3 regions of the Paenarthrobacter sp. NPDC057355 genome follow, and region 3 is predicted to be linked to each of the others. Evidence: riboswitches for the same ligand, from Rfam matches in the RefSeq annotation. Region 3 holds a riboswitch; each other region holds the start of a gene.

Region 1 (4,032 bases), on a different contig from region 3:
CCTAGACTGGCCGCAGTTTGCTTCCCACTGTTAGTCCGCCGATCACATGCGTCACGAAGAGGAGAACTCCATGTCCCAAGGATGGTCTTTCGAAACCCGCCAAATCCACGCAGGCCAAGAGCCGGATGCCGCCACAGGGGCTCGTTCGCTGCCGATCTACCAGACCACGTCCTTCGTGTTCCCGAGTGCCGAGAGCGCCGCCAACCGCTTCGCCCTGGCCGAGCTCGCGCCGATCTACACCCGCATCGGCAACCCCACCCAGGATGCGGTGGAACAGCGGATCGCCAGCCTTGAAGGCGGACTGGGTGCGCTGCTGCTCAGCTCGGGCCAGGCGGCAGAGACCTTTGCCATCCTGAACATCGCCGAGGCCGGTGACCACATCGTGGCCAGTCCCAGCCTCTACGGCGGCACCTACAACCTGTTTGCCCACACGCTGAAGAAGTTCGGGATTTCGGTGACCTTCGTCGAGGACCCGGACAACCTTGCGCAGTGGCGCGACGCCGTGCAGCCGAACACCAAGCTTTTCTTCGGCGAGGTTGTCTCCAACCCGCGCCAGGACGTTCTGGATATCGAAGGCGTAGCCGGGGTGGCCCATGAAGCAGGCGTGCCGCTGATCGTCGACAACACCCTCTCCACCCCGTACCTGATCCGTCCCATCGAGTGGGGCGCGGACATCGTGGTCCACTCGGCCACCAAGTACCTGGGCGGACACGGTTCAGCCATTGCAGGGGTCATTGTCGATTCCGGCAACTTCGACTTCGGCAAGGATCCGGAACGCTTCCCGGGCTTCAATACCCCGGACCCCAGCTACAACGGACTGGTCTACGCCCGCGACCTCGGCAAGGACGGGGCCCTCGGCGCCAACCTTTCGTACATCCTCAAGGCCCGCGTCCAGCTGCTCCGCGACCTCGGATCTGCCGTGGCACCGTTCAACGCCTTCCTCATCGCCCAGGGCCTGGAGACCTTGAGCCTGCGCGTTGAACGGCATGTCTCCAACGCCACCAAAGTGGCCCAGTGGCTGGAAACCCATGACGACGTCGAATCGGTCGCCTACGCCGGTCTGCCGTCCAGCCCTTGGTACGAACGTGGCCAAAAGTACGGTCCCCGGGGCACGGGCGCAATCGTCGCGTTCAACATCAAGGGTGGCGTCGAAGCCGGAAAGCGCTTCGTGGACGGGCTGGGGCTGCACTCCCACGTGGCCAACATCGGCGACGTCCGCTCCCTGGTCATCCACCCGGCGTCGACTACGCACAGCCAGCTGACCCCCGAACAGCAGGTCGTCGCAGGCGTCAATCCGGGCTTGGTCCGCCTGTCCGTCGGCATCGAGCACGTCGACGACATCATCGCCGACCTCGAAGCCGGCTTCCGGGCGGCCAAGGGCGCTTGAGCGGGAAGCTTGCATGACAGGCTGATACCTCGGGGCTGCCGTCCGGATCGACGATTATTCGCCGGGCGGCAGCCCTGGGTGCTGTTTGGTGAATCAAAACGGCACCTAACGTCACACTGATGTCACATTCTTCGCCAGAAGGGTGGAGTTTTTCCTAGACTCTACGTATTAGGTCATGAGTGCCAGCAGATAGCCCCGGCTTGCTGGCCGGCAACCCTCCTTCCGCGGTGGGGTGCCCCGGGTGAGGACCTGGCCTGTCCGCACGCAAGGCGACAGGCAAGCGCGAGGTTAGGTATCAAAGGAATGACCATCACTGCTACAGCCCTTCCCAAATCCGGTGAAGCCGACGGAACAGTCAAGTACGCCGGCGTAGGACCGCTGGCACTTGAAGCCGGCGGCTATCTGCCCGACGTGGTGCTGGCCTACGAAACGTGGGGGCAACTCAACGCGGACCGCTCAAACGCTGTCCTCATCCAGCACGCTTTGACCGGCAGCACCCACGTGGCCCGCGGGGCCACGGATGAGGAAGGGTGGTGGGAGCAGCTCGTAGGGCCTGGTGCCACCATCGACACCAACAGGTACTTCGTCGTTTCGATCAACATCGTGGGTGGCTGCTACGGCAGCACCGGCCCGTCCTCGACAGCACCCGATGGCAAGCCGTGGGGTTCCCGGTTCCCGCTGATCACGCTGCGGGACAGCACCGAGGCCGAAGCCCGGCTCGCGGACGTGCTGGGCATTGACGCCTGGCACGCTGTCCTGGGCGGCTCCATGGGAGGAGCCAGGGCGCTTGAATGGGCCGTCACTTTCCCGGAACGGGTCCACCGTTGTGCGGTCATCTCGGTGGGCGCATACAGCACTGCCGAACAGATTGCCTTCGCCCAAGCCCAAACCCTGGCCATCCGACAGGACCCGCACTTCAACAACGGGGACTACTACGACGGCCAAGCACCGGAGCACGGACTGGCCCTTGCCCGCAGGATTGCGCACATCACCTACCGCTCCGCCCTGGAACTGGACCTGCGCTTCGGCCGGGAGGCCCAGCACCAGGAGACGCCGCTCGCTGCTGCGGTGCTGGGGGAGCGCGGGCGATACCAAGTGGAGAGCTACCTTGACCACCAGGGCACGAAGCTGGTCCGCCGCTTCGATGCCAACAGTTACATCGCCATCACCGAAGCCCTGATGTCCCATGACGTCACGCGCGGCCGGGGCACCCTGCAGGAAGCTCTCTCCCGTGCCACTGCCGACTTCTTCGTGGCTGCAGTGGATACGGACAGGCTGTACTTCCCGGCCCAGTCGAAGGAACTTGCGGCGGCACTTCCGGGCGATGTTCCCGTCCACACCATCGACGCGCCGATCGGCCACGACGGCTTCCTGACCGAGATCGGCCAGCTGTCCGGGCAGCTTAGAGGGGCTTTCTTCTCCTGAGCCTCAACGGCTTCGATGGTGCAGGAGGTCCTGTGTGCGGCTGATCAGCCGTTCATGATCTCCTGGCGCTGCTTCATGTAATCTTCCATGGCGATCTGGCCGTTGGTGAACTTCGCATCCAGTTCGGCCAGTTTCTTGGCTCGATAGCCTTGGGGTTCCGCCGCTGCGGTGGGGAAAGATGGGTTCGACGGCGGTGCGGCCTGCGGTGCCTCCTCCGCGGGGCGGATGACGGCGGGCCCGGGCTGATACCCAGGGTAGTTCTGCACAGGAGAATCAGGAGCGGGATAATTCTGGGCCGGGTAGTTTTGGGGTGGGTAATTCACCCCAGGGTAGCCCTGGGGTGGGTAACCAGGGCCGGGGAGGTTTTGCTGCCGATAGTCCGGACCCGGGAAGTTGCCGTTCTGCAGGCGGCGCGCCTTGGAGCGGTTGTACATGCGGATCCCCATCGGAATCAGCCACGAGCAGACGATGATCCAGAAGATCAGATTGTTCACAGTGCAAGCCTCCTAGGTCCTATCCCAGCTTAGCCCCGTGTGATCACGCCAGCTTTGTCTCCATTCCCAGGAACCGTCCGTAGCGGGCTGCCTCGGCTTCCAATGCGGCTTGCTCTTCCTTGGTAGCGGGCCTGGTCATGCGCACGTCGAGTTCGCAGACGCCGCCCTTGAAGCTGTGGCGCCACCATCCGGCCAGGCTGCCATCCAGAAGGACCACATGCATGGGGCCGTTATCTTCAGGGAAGTACGGTGCAGTGCCGCCCAGGTAATGGCGTGACTGCGAGTACCCCATCACGTACTCGTCGTAGCACTGGATGAGGTCAACGCGTGGGAGCACTGTACCCTCAGCGGGCGGGGCTGGAGCATGCAGGGCCTCAAGGTCATCCGGAACCAAGTAGAATTCCAGGTCATCGAAGAATGCCGGGGCCAAGGCTCCGGGTGATGTTTCCGCAGCGACGGTGAGTCCCAACTTCACGTCCTTCATGGTGAGCCCGGACCAGGCGGAGCAGTCCTTCACTGTGGCAGGCCCCCGACTGCTGAAGTACCGCAGGGCCAATTGCCCCAAGGCTTGCTCCCGCTCCGGGCCGGTGAGTGGCCCGGCAAACACCCCAGTCACGCGTTCTTCGAACAAGGCGTATGTCTGTTTCAGGGCACCGCCCGGCGAACGCACTGGAGCGCCGCTGACCAGGATGCCGCTGATTTCCGCGTGCATGAGGTGGTAGATGA
Region 2 (4,032 bases), on a different contig from region 3:
CCCAGCTGATGGCAGGCTGCTGCTCAAGCCATTCGGCGATCTTCAGGGCAGACGCCGAGCTGTGGTTCACGCGCAGCCCGATCGTCTCAAGGCCCTTGGTGAGCACCCAGGCGTTGAAGGAGGACAGAGACGGGCCGGTGTGGCGCATGAGCTGCTTGACCGGACCGTCGATGAATTCCTTGGTGCCCAGGATGGCGCCACCCATGACGCGGCCCTGGCCATCAATGTGCTTGGTACCGGAGTAGACGATCACGTCTGCGCCCAGGTCTCCACAGCGTTGCAGCAGGGGAGTGGCAAAGACGTTGTCGACGACGACCGTCGCCCCTGCGGCATGTGCCAGTTCGCTGACGGCCGCGATGTCCACGATTTCCTGCATCGGGTTGGACGGCGACTCAAAGAAGACCGCAGTGGTCGGCTCGGAGAGAGCTTCGCGCCACTGATCCAGGTCCGGTCCATCGACAAACACCGTCTCCACGCCCCAGCGCGGCAGGATTTCGTTGAGGATCACGAAGCACGAGCCGAAGAGCGAGCGTGCGGCAACCACGCGGTCACCGGCAGCCAGCAAGGCACCCAGGGCGGTGAACACTGCGGACATGCCGGACGCCGTCGCAAAGCACGCTTCGGTTCCCTCGAGCAGGCGGAGCCGCTCCTGGAAGGTGGCCACGGATGGGTTGCCGTAGCGGGAGTAGACGAAGCGTTCGTCTTCGCCCGTGAAGGCGCGTTCGGCGGCTGCGGCGGATTCGTAAACGAAGCCGGAGTTCAGGAAGACAGGCTCGGCCGTTTCCTGGAAGTTGGTACGGTCAAGGCCACCGCGGACAGCCTGGGTGTCAGGGCTCCAGCCGGCGGCGTCAGGATTAAAAGTCACTTAGTCGTTCCCCAGGTTGGTAGGCAGGCCGCGGTTCTTCCAGCCATTTACAGTACGTTCGCCGTAACGGTCCGGCTCACCCTCAAAGCCCTCAAGGACGTTGTAGGCGGTGAATCCGGCCTGGGTGGCGGCGATGGCAGCGGCGATGGAGCGCTGGCCGGAGCGGCAGAGGAACACCAGTTCCACGCCGTCGCCTTCGGGAGCCTGCTGCTGCAGGTCATCGATGAAGCGGGAGTTCGGGATGCCCCCGGCGAGGTTCCACTGGATGAACAGGGGATCGTTCTCCGTGGCCTTGGTGTCGGGAATGCCGATGTGGGCCCACTCGCCCTCGGTCCGGACGTCCACCAGGATGGCGCCTTGTTCCAGCTTGGTCCACGCGTCCTGCGGGGTCAGGTCACCGGCGTAGCTCATGCGTGGCCCTCGAAAATTTCCTCGTAGTTCTCCAACTCGTCCACGGCGCTTGCTACTGCAGCGTCGGAACTGGCGACGGCGGCAGGCAGGATCACGGCCTGGGCGACGATCACGTCTGTGCCGTTGAAGGTGGCTGCGGGATTGCCGTGCAGGACGTAGCCCTCAGCCAGGGCATTGCTGATGCGCTCGCAGAATTCACGGGTGTCGGGGCCCGTGATCAGGCGATAGGCGAGTTTTTCTTCGGTGGGTTCAGGCATTGCTGGTGCTCCTCAGTCACGCTTGCAGTTCGAGTTGTCGATACGCCGAGTAGTCACCTGAGGCACCCCGCCGGAGAGAGGGTTGCCGACCAGCAAGTCAGGGCTTCGCGCTGGTTCTCATTACTCAAGAAAAAAGTAGCATTCACGACGACGGCCTGCACGGCGGGCCTCGTCATGTTGCGTAACCGGAGGGTGCTGGAGTACGGGCCCAATTAAGACGTCCCGGGAGCATAATTGACGCAGTACGACCCCCTGTAACTTCGTGTGAAAGCAGGTCGCGGTGAACGGACAGAGCAGTTCTACACTCAAGCCCATGCTGCATTTTGGTTGGTTTGTGGGGCACGGATTCGGTGTCCAGGGATGGGGCACGCCGGGGTACAGCCTGGGCTATGACTGGAAGAAACCCGCCCTGTACCAGGAAGCTGTCCGGGCCTTTGAGCAGTCCGGCCTGGACCTGTTCATCATCGAGGACTCCCTGACCGTCCCCGACACCTATGGAGGCACAGCCGAGGTTTCGCTGGCCCATGCTTCGTTTGCGCCGAAGCACGATCCCCTGGCGCTGGTCCCGTACCTGCTCTCTGCCACGGAACACTTGGGAATCGTCCCCACTGTCAGCGCCTCCTTCTACCCGCCCTTCACGGCGGCCCGCCTCCTTGCCACGCTGCAGCACTTCTCAGAGGGGCAGCTCGGGTGGAACGTGGTCACTTCGGGCAGCGATCTCGCTGCGCAGAATTACGGCCTGGACCAGCAGATCGAACACGACCTCCGGTATGAAAAGGCGGAGGAATTCGTCGACGTCGTCAGGCGGCTGTGGCGGAGTTGGGAACCGGGCGCGGTTCTTGAGGATGTGGAAGCCGGCAGGTTTGCCGACCACAGCAAAGTGCATCCCATCAACCACGAAGGAGAATTCTTCAAGGTCCGCGGCCCGCTGAACACAGCGCCGTTGCCCGAGGAGCCTGTCCTGGTGCAAGCCGGTGCTTCGCCACGCGGCAAGGCGTTCGCCGGCGGCCACGCGGACGTGGCGATTGCCCTGGCCCGTGGCGTTGACGGCATGAAGGCCTACCGCGATTCCATCCGCGCCGAGGCCGCGAAAGCCGGGCGGAATCCCGACGACGTGAAGGTACTTTTCGTGTTGAAGCCCACCGTGGTTGGTTCCACCGCGGAGGCGGAGGAGTTGCGGGCCCAGCGCCGGGAGCTGACGCAGCGCGATATCGACAGCCAGCTCAACTCCATCTCCTACCTCTCCGTGATCGATTTCAAGCAGTTCGACCTGGACCAGCCCCTTCCCGAACTCAGTACCAACAGCAACCAAGGCACGCTGGAGCATTTCGCCAAGGCGGCGCCTCCCGGATCCACGTTGCGCGAGATCCTGCAGGCACGCAGCGGCGGTGCGGGTGACTCGATCATCGGCACGGTCGGTGAAATCGCCGACTACCTTGAGGAAACCGGCTCGGCTGTTGGCGGTGACGGGTTTCTGTTCTCCGGTTTCGTGGATCCCGTGACTGTCCACGGGGTCCTGGACAAACTCACGCCTGAACTGCGGCGCCGCGGCCTGTTGAGGACGAGTTACGGCAACGGCGGTTTCCGGCAGAATCTCCTGGATTTCTAGTGGGAACCTTCAGCATCGGAACGGGGACTGTTTCCGCTCTGCTTGTGGCGGAGGCGGCCGCGGATCCGACGTTTCACGTGGAACTCAACCAAGATGCGTTGAATTTGCTCCGGCGTTCCCGGGGAGTCGTGGAAAAGACTGCCGCGTCCGGCCAACGGGTTTACGGGCTGAATACCTTGCTCGGATCCGGTCGGGACACCGACGTGGAGGAGAAGTCGCTGCTGGCTTATCAAGTACAGGTGGTCCGGTATCACAACAGCGGCGTGGGTCCGTACCTTGACCGGACTGCTGCCCGCTCGGTGATCCTCGCCCGCCTCATCGGGTTCAGCCGGGGCGGCTCAGGCGTCCGTCCGGAAACCGCCGCCTTCTATGCTGAACTGCTCAACCGTGGCGTCTTTCCCGCCATCCCCAGCGAAGGTTCGGTGGGCTCGTCCGACCTGACCCAACTGGCCGCCGTCGCCGCTGTTGCCTTGGGCGAGGGCGAAGCGTTCGACGCCTCCGGCCTGCTGGTTCCTGGCGCCAAAGCGCTCGCCGACGCCGGCCTTCAACCCCTCCAACCCGCTGCCGGTGAGGCGCTGGCCTTGGTGAGTGCCAACGCGTTCTCCGTTGGTGCCGGGACCCTTGCTTTGGTGCGGCTGAGGCACCTGACCCGCTTGGCCGACGTCGCGCTTTCACTCTCGCTGGAGACCATCGCAAGGTACGACGGCGGCGGGAACCTGAGTCCCTTTTCGCCGGCCATCCAGGCGGCAAAGGCAGTGGACGGGCAGGGCGACTCGGCGGCCGCTGTCCGCCGGCTTTTGAGCGGTGGATGGCTGGAGGACGTCCGGCCGGAGGTATCGGTGCAGGACGCGTTGTCGTTCCGTGCCGCGCCGCAGACCCATGGTGCGTTC
Region 3 (4,032 bases):
GACTTCCTGGTGGCCGGCCGCCGCCTGGGCCCCTTCCTTTACACCGGCACCATGGCCGCGGTTGTCCTCGGTGGCGCGTCCACCGTGGGCGGCGTTGGCCTCGGTTACAAGTTCGGCATCTCCGGCATGTGGCTCGTGGTCGCCATCGGCGCAGGCGTGCTGCTCCTTAGCCTCCTGTTCGCAGGCACCATCCAGCGCTTGAAGATCTACACGGTCTCCCAGATGCTGAGCCTTCGCTACGGCAGCAAGGCCACCCAGACGTCCGGCATCGTGATGCTGGCCTACACGCTGATGTTGTGTGCCACGTCCACCGGTGCCTACGCCACCATCTTCGTGGTGCTCTTCGACTGGGAACGCTGGCTGGCAATCGCCGTCGGCGGCGCCATCGTCCTGGTCTACTCCACAATCGGCGGAATGTGGTCCATCACCCTGGCAGACCAGGTGCAGTTCCTCATCAAGACAGTGGGTATCTTCTTCCTGATGCTCCCCTTCGCGTTGAACGCGGCTGGTGGAATGGACGGCATCCGTGCGCGCCTGGAGGACAGCTTCTTCCAGATCGACGGCATTGGCACCCAGACGATCATCACGTACTTCGTCGTCTACACACTGGGCCTGCTGATCGGCCAGGACATCTGGCAGCGCGTCTTCACTGCCAAGACCGCGAAGGTTGCCCGCTGGGGCGGCGCTACGGCCGGCGTCTACTGCATCCTCTACGGCATCGCCGGCGCATTGATCGGCCTGGCAGCCCGCGTTGCCCTTCCCAACATCGATGTCGCCAACCTCGGTAAGGACGTCGTCTACGCCGAGGTCGCTACCCACATCCTGCCCGTCGGCATCGGTGGCCTTGTCATGGCAGCAGCAGTTGCAGCCATGATGTCCACGGCATCCGGCGCCCTGATCGCCGCCGCAACAGTGGCGCGCGCCGACGTCGTGCCTTTCGTTGCCAGCTGGTTCGGCAAGACCATCAACACCGATGACACCGAGAACCCCGAGCACGACGTCAAGGCAAACCGCTACTGGGTCCTGGGCCTCGGTATTCTCGCAGTGCTGATTTCCATGGCCGCGCAGGACGTGGTGGTCGCCTTGACCATCGCCTACGACATCCTGGTAGGCGGCCTCCTGGTTGCCATCCTCGGTGGCCTGGTGTGGAAGCGCGGCACGGGCATCGCAGCTGCCTGGTCCATGGCGGTCGGCTCCGTGCTGACCTTGGCTTTGCTCATCATGTACGCAGTTGGCGTCATCCCCAGCGAAGACGGCGTCTACGCCAACGAGCCCATCTACTGGGGACTCGGCGCCTCGCTGGTGGTTTACGTCGTGGTCTCCCTGCTGACCCCGCCCACGGACGCTGCTGTCCGCGAGGCCTGGGACAAGCGCGTTGCCGGCGCCATCTCCGAGGAACTGCCGCCGGAAGTACACCCGGTAGGCAGCAACAGCTAACCAAGCAATACCCGACGGCGGTGCCGCCCCTTTGTGGGGCAGCGCCGCCGTTTGCGTTCCCGGGGATGACGCGTTGAGGAGTTGCGAGGCCCACTGTGCGTCCTGAAACGACGTCAAAGCGCGCAGAGCGGGCCTCCCAACGCCCGGACTTCCACGTTGGAAGGCCTGCTCTGCACGGCAAACCCCGCCCAAGGAGCGCAGAGCGGGCCTCACAACGGGAGGTGCGGTAGGGTTGTCCCAGCTTCAAGAGATGTGGCGCCAAGCTCCGACTGGCCATACACCAACCCCATGTTCACGGGTGGTTCGGATGAAGAAGCGGCCCGTCCCGGACCTGAGACAACCGAACGGGCAAGAGCACTCTCCACAGGAGCAGCCGCGTGCCGTATCACGAGCCGAGCCACAACGAACCCATCAACAACGGGCCGGCACCAGCCCGAAGCACCCGCGACGAAACCGGCCCCTCAACCGTCAAGGTGATCCCCGCCGTCGACCTTTACCTTGGCACGGTGACCATACTGACCCGGAACCGGCCCCTGTGTTTCCGGTATCCGCAGGCGCGGCACATCGCCGAGGCACTGGCGCGGGCGGTCCGGCCCTCCACGTGGTGCGAGGCTACGGGGACTCTGACAGTCACCGTAGCCGCGGTGGGTCACCGGGAAGGCCGGCCCTGCACCTTCACGCTCAGCCGGGAACCGAGCCGGGAACCCAGTCGGGAACTCGCCTAGATTTCCTCGTCCTCCTCGCGGAACTCCTCGGTCTCATCGATTGGCACCACCCGTTCGTCGTCCTCGGGGGCGTCCACTTCCTCCACCCAGGGCTCGTCCACTTCCTGGTCTTCGGCGTAATCGTAGGCCGGGTCCGACTCGATGGTTGTGCGTTCGGGATAGTTGGAGTGTGATTCGGTGGTGTTCATGCTGCTACCTCCGTCCCGTGGGCTGCCTGCAGGAGCCCGGTGGCAAATTGCGGGTTGATTAAAGACCCGCCCCTGTCCCTCCATCTGAGCACCAGGGCAAGCATGGGTCAAGGCCCGGAAGAGCGTGCACGCAACGCCGGAAATTACGGTGCACCGAACATTCCGGATAAGGAATACCAGCCAAAAATCCGCGTCAATAAGCGGTAGTGTGGGGCGTGCAATGGGGCCGCAACCACCCCACCAAGCGCAGGAGAAAAAGTGCAGATGCACCAGGAATCCCAGAATTCGTCGAGCCCCGCTCCGGACCCCACCCCCGACCCAGCAGCCCACCGCACCAATGATGCGCCCTCGGCTTCCGACATCAGGCGCTGGCGGCAATACCTGGCCGACGAACGGGCCGAAGCCGCTGTTTACCGCGAACTTGCCCAACGCCGCGATGGGGAGGAACGCCAGATCCTGCTGGCCCTGGCCGAAGCCGAAGGCCGCCACGAAGCACACTGGCTCAAGCTCCTGGGAGATCATGCCGGGATGCCCAAAGCAGCGTCGGCCCGCAGCCAATTCCTGGGTTTCCTGGCCCGCAACTTCGGGTCCGTCTTTGTCCTTGCCTTGGCACAGCGCGCCGAGGGCCGCTCCCCGTACGGCACCGAACCAGCGGCGACGCCTGCGATGGTTGCCGACGAGCAGATCCATGAGGAAGTCGTCCGTGGCCTGGCCACCCGGGGCCGCAACAGGCTCTCGGGCACCTTCCGCGCAGCGGTCTTCGGCGCCAACGATGGCCTGGTGAGCAACCTCTCGCTGGTGATGGGCATGGCCGCCACCGGGGTCTCCAGCTCCGTGGTGCTCATGAGCGGCGTGGCCGGACTCCTGGCAGGCGCACTGTCCATGGGCGCCGGCGAATACGTTTCCGTCCGCTCGCAACGCGAACTGCTCAACGCCACGCTCCCCACCCAGGCGACGCTCACCGCAGCCCCGTCGTTGGACATCGACCACAACGAACTGGTCCTGGTCTACCTGGCACGCGGCATGACCCGGGAGGCGGCCGAGCACCGGGCAGCCGAGCGCATGGGACTGTTCAGCTGCGACTGCGATCCCAGCCTTTCGCTCCAACCCGAAAAACCGGTAACCGACGAGCACGAATCCGTGGGCTCGGCCTGGGGGGCAGCGATGTCCAGCTTCTGCTTCTTCGCCTCCGGCGCCATCGTGCCCATCCTTCCGTTCATCTTCGGCATGACGGGCATGGCCGCCCTCCTGGTGGCCGGTGTCCTGGTGGGAGTCGCGCTGTTGGCCACTGGCGCCGTCGTAGGCTTGCTGTCCGGAACATCACCGCTCAGCCGCGGCCTGCGGCAGCTGGCCATCGGGCTCGGAGCTGCAGCTGCCACCTACGGTCTCGGGTTGCTCTTCGGGGCTGCGATCGTCTGAGTTTGGACGGCCCAGCCGCCAGACCGTAATGTTGGTTCGTCCTCCGCGCTGCCCTGCGTGACCAAGGGCATGAGGAATGGAGAACCGTGGACGCGGAGCGGGAAACAGCGCATGTGCCGAAGCACCGGCGCACGGGAACAGCCGGGCGTGTTCTCCGCGGCCTGCTGATGGTGGTAGTCGCTGCGGTGGCAGCGGTCCTGGTCACCGGGTTCCTGAACGGCGACCCCCGCATCACGGCGCTGTTCCCGGGCGTCAGCGTCCCG

The links. A riboswitch is a leader RNA that binds a small molecule or an ion and turns the genes downstream of it on or off. The one in region 3 is predicted to bind S-adenosylmethionine.
Region 1: linked by a shared signal. The riboswitch ahead of ACFUOZ_RS14070 (homoserine O-acetyltransferase) and the one ahead of ACFUOZ_RS07355 (hypothetical protein) in region 3 are both predicted to bind S-adenosylmethionine.
Region 2: linked by a shared signal. The riboswitch ahead of ACFUOZ_RS11305 (DUF1737 domain-containing protein) and the one ahead of ACFUOZ_RS07355 (hypothetical protein) in region 3 are both predicted to bind S-adenosylmethionine.

Annotation. Positions count from the first base shown of each region.
Region 1 covers NZ_JBHVAL010000012.1:82,869-86,900, forward strand. The annotation lists gene ACFUOZ_RS14065 (bifunctional o-acetylhomoserine/o-acetylserine sulfhydrylase) at 47-1,387, shown strand; SAM riboswitch class IV at 1,559-1,676, shown strand; gene ACFUOZ_RS14070 (homoserine O-acetyltransferase) at 1,691-2,812, shown strand; gene ACFUOZ_RS14075 (hypothetical protein) at 2,857-3,306, opposite strand; gene ACFUOZ_RS14080 (winged helix DNA-binding domain-containing protein) at 3,350-4,032, opposite strand, start outside.
Region 2 covers NZ_JBHVAL010000008.1:75,048-79,079, reverse strand. The annotation lists gene ACFUOZ_RS11315 (O-succinylhomoserine sulfhydrylase) at 1-865, opposite strand, end outside; gene ACFUOZ_RS11310 (rhodanese-like domain-containing protein) at 866-1,276, opposite strand; gene ACFUOZ_RS11305 (DUF1737 domain-containing protein) at 1,273-1,533, opposite strand; SAM riboswitch class IV at 1,547-1,658, opposite strand; gene ACFUOZ_RS11300 (NtaA/DmoA family FMN-dependent monooxygenase) at 1,814-3,142, shown strand; gene ACFUOZ_RS11295 (aromatic amino acid ammonia-lyase) at 3,142-4,032, shown strand, end outside.
Region 3 covers NZ_JBHVAL010000004.1:148,503-152,534, reverse strand. The annotation lists gene ACFUOZ_RS07360 (sodium:solute symporter) at 1-1,437, shown strand, start outside; SAM riboswitch class IV at 1,679-1,798, shown strand; gene ACFUOZ_RS07355 (hypothetical protein) at 1,815-2,162, shown strand; gene ACFUOZ_RS07350 (hypothetical protein) at 2,159-2,350, opposite strand; gene ACFUOZ_RS07345 (VIT1/CCC1 transporter family protein) at 2,615-3,769, shown strand; gene ACFUOZ_RS07340 (matrixin family metalloprotease) at 3,856-4,032, shown strand, end outside.